3 regions of the Agrobacterium sp. O3.4 genome follow, and region 1 is predicted to be linked to each of the others. Evidence: predicted binding sites of a transcription regulator. Region 1 holds the regulator's gene; each other region holds the start of a gene.
The links. Region 1 encodes PhoB, which activates phosphate uptake and scavenging genes when phosphate is short. Its sites were predicted from a motif close to TGTCATNNANCTGTCAT; they were not measured.
Positions count from the first base shown of each region.

Region 2: a site for PhoB is predicted at 879-895, ahead of M0412_RS12150 (DUF1045 domain-containing protein). Genes of this name have one in related genera too.
Region 3: a site for PhoB is predicted at 700-716, ahead of phnF (phosphonate metabolism transcriptional regulator PhnF). Genes of this name have one in related genera too.

Region 1 is NZ_JALPZP010000001.1:2,238,908-2,241,159, forward strand. It holds gene M0412_RS10900 (GcrA family cell cycle regulator) at 1-428, shown strand, start outside; gene phoB (phosphate regulon transcriptional regulator PhoB) at 729-1,412, opposite strand; gene phoU (phosphate signaling complex protein PhoU) at 1,443-2,168, opposite strand.
Region 2 is NZ_JALPZP010000001.1:2,486,558-2,488,809, forward strand. It holds gene phnE (phosphonate ABC transporter, permease protein PhnE) at 1-698, shown strand, start outside; gene M0412_RS12150 (DUF1045 domain-containing protein) at 988-1,686, shown strand; gene M0412_RS12155 (alpha-D-ribose 1-methylphosphonate 5-triphosphate diphosphatase) at 1,683-2,252, shown strand, end outside.
Region 3 is NZ_JALPZP010000006.1:110,654-112,905, reverse strand. It holds gene M0412_RS22015 (HAD family hydrolase) at 1-624, opposite strand, end outside; gene phnF (phosphonate metabolism transcriptional regulator PhnF) at 731-1,453, shown strand; gene M0412_RS22005 (hypothetical protein) at 1,471-1,695, shown strand; gene M0412_RS22000 (transglutaminase-like cysteine peptidase) at 1,727-2,252, opposite strand, start outside.

The DNA of each region.
Region 1 (2,252 bases):
TGATCGGCAAGGTCCACCGCCTCAATCTGCCGGGACGCGTCAAGGCTGGCGGACCGGTCACTTCGGCACGCTCCGCACCCAAGCGCACTGCGGCCCCCGCTCCGCGCGCGACAAATTTCACGGCACGCGTCAACGCGGCACCGGCCCGGACCATGAGCCGTTCGAATGCAGCAACCGCTCTTCACGAAGAGATCGATATCGAAACCGCGCAGGTTCTCGATTACGTTCCTTCCAGAAATGTCGTGACGCCGATTTCCCGTCGCCTGACGCTGACGGAACTGACCGAACGCACCTGCAAGTGGCCGGTCGGCGATCCCTTGAAAGACGATTTCCACTTCTGCGGTTGCGAAGCGCTGGAATCCTCACCCTATTGCAAGTTCCATGCGAAGCTCGCCTACCAGCCGGTCAGTGAGCGCCGCAAGGCTTGAGTGTTGCGGCACGCAATCAGCACTCAAAAACTACGGGCCTTCGGGCCCGTTTTTTTATGACAAATTCAGACCGGCTGCGGAAACAATGCGCCGGCGGAATGTTCGGCCTTTTCCTCCATCACCGATGGCGCCTAGCCCACAATCCGCGCACCAACAGACAGGCGATTGTCCATTCAAAAGGTCAAGACACCGTGTTTGGGGAAGGTTCAAAATCAAAAAGGCCCGATACCGCAATGGTGTCGAGCCTTTTGATCTTTATACGTATGTTATGCTGACTGAAGCTGGTCAGTTCAGCTTCGCTCAGGCTTCCATCGAATATCCGGCACCGCGAACGGTGCGGATGACATCCTGCATGTGCGAAAAATTGAGCGCCTTGCGCAGACGTCCGACGTGAACGTCAACGGTGCGCTCATCCACGTAGATATCGTGGCCCCAGACGCCGTCCAGCAACTGCGAGCGAGAGAACACCCGACCCGGAGATGTCATCAGGAATTCCAGCAGGCGGAATTCCGTCGGTCCGAGACGCACTTCGCGGCTCTTGCGGTGAACGCGGTGGGTTTCGCGATCGAGTTCTATATCGCCGCATTTCAGCACCGACGAAAGAACCTCCGGGCGGGCCCGGCGCAGCATAGCCTTGACGCGGGCCATGAGTTCCGGCGTCGAAAACGGCTTGACGACATAATCGTCGGCACCGGTGGCAAGACCGCGTACCCGCTCGCTTTCTTCACCGCGCGCCGTCAGCATGATGATGGGCAGGCGTTCGGTTTCGGGCCGCATTCTCAGGCGCCGGCACAGTTCGATGCCGGAAACACCGGGCAACATCCAGTCCAGGATGAGAAGATCCGGAATACGTTCCTGCAGCCTGATTTCCGCCTCGTCGCCACGGGGTATCGTGTCGACGTCGTATCCCTCAGCCTCGAGATTGTAACGAAGCAGGACGCTCAACGCTTCCTCGTCTTCCACAACTGCAATCTTGGGCACCATATACTAACTCCGCAAGCTTCTGCCTGTCTGTTATTCGGTCACCGAACCGAGTGTGTTGGAACTATCGTCCTTCGGACGCTCGCCCTCCGGCTGGCTGCCAGTGGCCATGTAATAAATTGTCTCAGCGATATTCGTCGCATGATCACCGATACGCTCGATGTTCTTGGCGCAGAACAGAAGATGCGTGCAGGTGGTGATGTTGCGCGGATCTTCCATCATGTAGGTCAGAAGCTCACGGAAGAGCGACGTGTACATGGCGTCGATTTCTTCGTCACGCTCGCGGATGGCATTGGCCTTCTCGGCGGAACGGGTGGAATAGACGTCGAGCACTTCCTTGAGCTGCACCAGCGCCAGTTCCGACAGATGTTCGAGACCGCGGGCGAGCTTGCGCGGCACGCCGGTGCCGGCAACGGCGATAACGCGCTTGGCAGTGTTCTTGCCGAGATCACCGACGCGCTCGAGATCGCCAGCAATACGCAGCGTGCCGATGATTTCGCGAAGATCGGCCGCGACGGGCTGCCGTCTGGCGATGGTGACGATGGCCTTGTCGCCGATCTCCCGCTCGGAATGGTCGAGGATCGCGTCGTCGGAAATGACCTTCTGCGCAAGCGCAGCATCGGAATTGACCAGCGCGCGCACGGCGTCGGCGCACATCTGCTCGGCCAGACCGCCCATTTCGGCGATGCGGCGCGTCAGGAACTTCAATTCGTCGTCATAAGCGGACAGAATATGCGAATGGGTCGTTGTCTGTGTCATGGTCTAATCCTCCGGCTTGGCCTTCATGCACGTGCACACCAGCGGGGCACGGCAAAGGCACCAGTCTTGTTCGGTTTCGATAAA
Region 2 (2,252 bases), 250 kb from region 1:
TGTGGGGAGAAAGGCTCGATCCCGAGCGCTCCAATCTCAGCCATATGGTGGATGATTTCCTCGACAACAGCGTCTGGCAGCATGCCGATATTCTTTCCAAGCTGATGCAGACGCTGGTCATGGCCTTTGTCGGCACGTTGTTCGGCACGCTCGTTGCCCTGCCGCTCGCCTTCATCGCCGCCCGCAACATCACCGCCAACAGGGCTGCCAACTGGGGCATGAAGCGTCTGTTTGACTTCCTGCGTTCGATCGACATGCTGATCTGGGCGCTGTTCTTCACCCGCAGTTTCGGTCCCGGACCGATCCCCGGCATTGCCGCGATCTTCTTCACCGATACCGGAGCGCTCGGCAAGGTCTATGCCGAGGCGCTGGAGAATGTCGATGACAAGCAGCGCGAGGGCGTCAAATCGGTCGGTGCTTCCGCGATTGCCGTCAATCGTTTCGGCGTGCTTCCGCAGGTGCTGCCGGTCTTCATTTCCCAGTCGCTCTATTTCTGGGAAAGCAATACTCGCTCCGCCACGATCATCGGTGCTGTGGGTGCGGGCGGTATCGGCCTGAAGCTGCTGGAAGCGATGGGCACCAACGCCGACTGGGACAAGGTTGCCTATATGGTCCTGCTTATCCTCTTCGTTGTTTTCCTGTTCGACCATATCTCCAATTCGCTGCGTTCGCGTCTGATTGGAAAAACGCAGCACTAGGCCATGAAAGATAAGGGCGGGATGTATGCGAAGGCCGTAGCAGCTTCCCTATCCCGCCCTGCTAAAACCACGGGTCCAAAGACGGATTTTTATCCCTGACGCATTCGTCCTGATGTCCGGGCGCCCCCCAAGGGGCATTCCGGGGCTTAACCGCATTTCGAATGTGCTTTTTTCCATCTGCATCATCATTCTGTCACGGAAAGCGATTACCTCGCACTCCTGACCTTGCGGGAAGCGGGCGAGTCACGCCAAATAGCTTCTCATCCCTGGTTTTCCATGACACTGAAGAGTGCTTGCCGTGCGCTACGCCATCTATTTTTCTCCGGCTAAAGATCATCCGCTGACTGAAGCAGCGTCGCGCTGGCTTGGGCGCAATGCATTTTCCGGTACGCTGCATGATGACCATGACGCCTATGCGGACATGACGGAAGAACCCCGCCGTTACGGTTTCCACGCGACCCTGAAGGCTCCCTTCGAGCTTGCCGAAAAATACAGCGAGGCCGAGCTTCTTGCCGCTGTCGAAGGTTTTGCCGCAAGCCAGCCGGCCTTCGATATTCCGCGTGTCGTCGTTGGCGCGCTCGGGCCGTTTTTCGCGCTGGTTCCGGACCGGACCTACCAGCCGCTGCAGGATTTTGCCGCCGAGATCGTCGACCATTTTGACCGGTTTCGCGCGCCTCTGTCGGAGACCGATATTGCCCGCCGGCGGCCACAGATGCTGACGGAAAGCCAGCGGCAAAATCTGTCGCTCTGGGGTTATCCGCATGTCATGGACGACTTCCGTTTTCACATGACGCTGACCGGTCGTATCGACGAAGACGACCAGCCCGCCATGCAGGAGGTGCTTTCGGCGCGGTTTGCCGAATTCGTCGACCAGCCTCTCACCATTTCCGGCCTCGCTTTGTTCATCGAAGAAACGCGCGGCGCGCCCTTTACCGTTCATCGCTGGCACCCGCTTGGCCAGCAGCCAAAGAAAGATGCGAACCCATGACCGAGCACGCCCTCTCCAATGCCCGTATCGTTTTGGAAGACGATATCATTCTGGGATCCGTTCTGATCCGCGACGGCAAGATTGCGGATATCACCGAAGGCGCCTCCAAAACCGGAGAAGACCTCGAAGGCGACTTCCTGATCCCGGGTCTGGTGGAACTGCATACCGACCATCTGGAACAGCACTATTCACCGCGCCCCGGCGTGATCTGGGACAAGATCGCCGCCATTCAGGCCCATGATGCACAGGTTGCGTCATCAGGCATCACCACCGTGTTCGATTGCCTGCGGCTCGGCTCGGATGAGGATGGCGGCTTCAAAAAGGGCGAAATGCGGGAAATGGCTGATGCCATCGAAGCGGCAGCGGATCAGAACCGCCTGCGCGCAGATCACCTGCTGCATCTGCGCTGTGAGGTCGCCTCCGCCGATGTGCTGGAACATTTCGAAGATTTCGAAACCGATCCGCGTGTGCGGCTGATTTCGCTGATGGACCACTCCCCGGGCCAGCGCCAGTTCCAGTCGATGGACCAGTACATCTTCTATTACCAGAAGAAGCGCGGGCTGAGC
Region 3 (2,252 bases), on a different contig from region 1:
CGAAAGACCGGCGGCGCGACCACCGGCAATGTCGGCATGGGGATTGTCACCGATCATCCAGCAAGCACGATGCGGTGCCAGAACCCCGGCCACATGACGAAAAAGCGCGACCGAGGGCTTCTCAAGGCCGATCTGCCCGGAGGAAAAGACATGATCCATGTAACCGGAGAGCCCGATGCTTTTCACCAGTGAATGCAGTTCTGGCGCAAAATTGGACAGGATCACATGACGCCAGCCGGCATCAGATAATTGCCCCAGCACGGGCATCGCCTGCGGATCGACTTCCCAGCCGATGGGATCGAGATAGATCTCACGCGAGCGTTCTGCGACTTCCGCCGCCATGCTTCTGTCCATGCCCAGCGCCACGAGCGCTGCTTCGGCTGCGGTGAGAATGGCGCGCCACCACCCTTCCGCATCTTCCACGAAGGCATGTGCGAGTTCCGCCCGATGCCAGGGAAACGCCCCGGACAAAAACGGACGGATATTGTCAGCCATGCCGAGGAAGGCGGGATCGGCCAATCCCGCTGCGGCCTCCAGCGCGCCGGTATAACGTCCCCTGCGAACGGCAAGGGTGCCCTCAAAATCCCAAACAATGTAGCGATAACGCGAAATACTGGTATTCATGCGAACAACCGGGATGAATGAGTTATAGATGGAATAAACCTCGTTTTAGAGGTATATACCTTTAAACTCATTCATGTGACATCTGCAAGACAATCGGACGCCGCGCATGGACAACGGAACATCAGAAACACAGTCGCTCTGGCGGCAGGTCGCCACCGCACTGCGCGGGCGGATCGAACAGGGGCAGTTGAAGCCCGGCGAAAAAATTCCCTCCAGCCAGGACATCGCACGAGAGTTCAACGTCAACCGTATGACCGCACGCCGGGCGCTGGCATCACTGGAAGAACAAGGCCTGCTGCGTATTCTGCACGGCAGCGGCACTTTTGTCAGCGAAGCGCCGATCCCTTACGTCGTTGGCCGCCGCATGCATTTCGACCGCAATCTTGAAGCCGTGAATGCGCGCCCGGAACGCAAACTGCTGCGCTGGTGGCTTGAACCGGCGACGGAAGACGTTGCGACAGCTCTTGGTCTCGGTGCAAAAGCGCCGCTGATTGCCCTGGAAATCAGCGCTTACGCCAACGGCCACCCCATCGGCATCGGCACGCGCTTTTGTTGCGCGACACGATTTTCCGGTTTTCCGGAGATTTTCGAGGAACTTGGATCGATCAGCGAAACGCTGAAACGGTTCGGCGTGGATGATTATCACCGTGCAAAAACAATCGTCGTCGCAAGACTGCCCGCTCCTCACGAACATCATTTCCTCAAATCATCCAAATCCCTGCCGGTCCTCGCCTATACCGCGATAGACCAGACGACGGACGGCAACCCGATATCCTGCTTCATCGGCTGCTTCTCGTCACAAGCGATCGAATTGCATATCACCGACTGAATATCGGGGAAACGCGAATGAAACGGAACATGAAGACCTGCCTTTTTATTGGCATGGCCGCCCTCCTGGCATTTGCCGCTTTCCAGCTGAAGGATTTTCACATCGGCATAGGGGAGCGCGCCATGGGCGGCTATGATGGTTCCTCCACCGACCCTGAAGCAGCCTCCGATGCTGCGCGCGAAGCAAGGGAGGCGGCAGCACGCGCAGAAGCCGCAGTCGACGCCCTGAAACGCCAGGACTAGGTGTTGCAGCAGGCTCCCGGAAACCGCTGGTTCAGCGGTTCCTGAACAGATCGATGATGTTACGGCGCGCGGTGGTTGCGGGCACGGCGGTGCCGCGATCGACCTCCCGCGCGGCGATGGCCGGCGAACCGGAGCCATCAATATCCACCCAGCGACCGGCATGATCGGTGGATTGACGCTTGAGATAGCTATAGGGCGTCTCGTCCCAGCGGAGGATTTTCGGCTTCATATTGTCGAGAATGAAATCGCCGCGATCCGTCCTTACCGTGAGGACCGCATGACCATCGCCCCGCTCGTCACGGACAACGGTGATCAGCAGGTTGGAGGCCGGCAGACCGATATCCATCAGCCGCTTGCGCTTTTCCAGCACGAGGTCGTCGCAATCCCCCGCACCCTTGTAGGGATATTCCCAGTAGTCCTCGTGGCCCCACACTTCCATGTCGGAGCGCTGATCGATTTCGACATTGACGGCGCTGTTGACCGAAACCATGGTTTTCCAGTTGTCGGGCGTGAGATGAAGCGGCGGCATGGCCTTCACGGGCTGACACTCCGCCGAA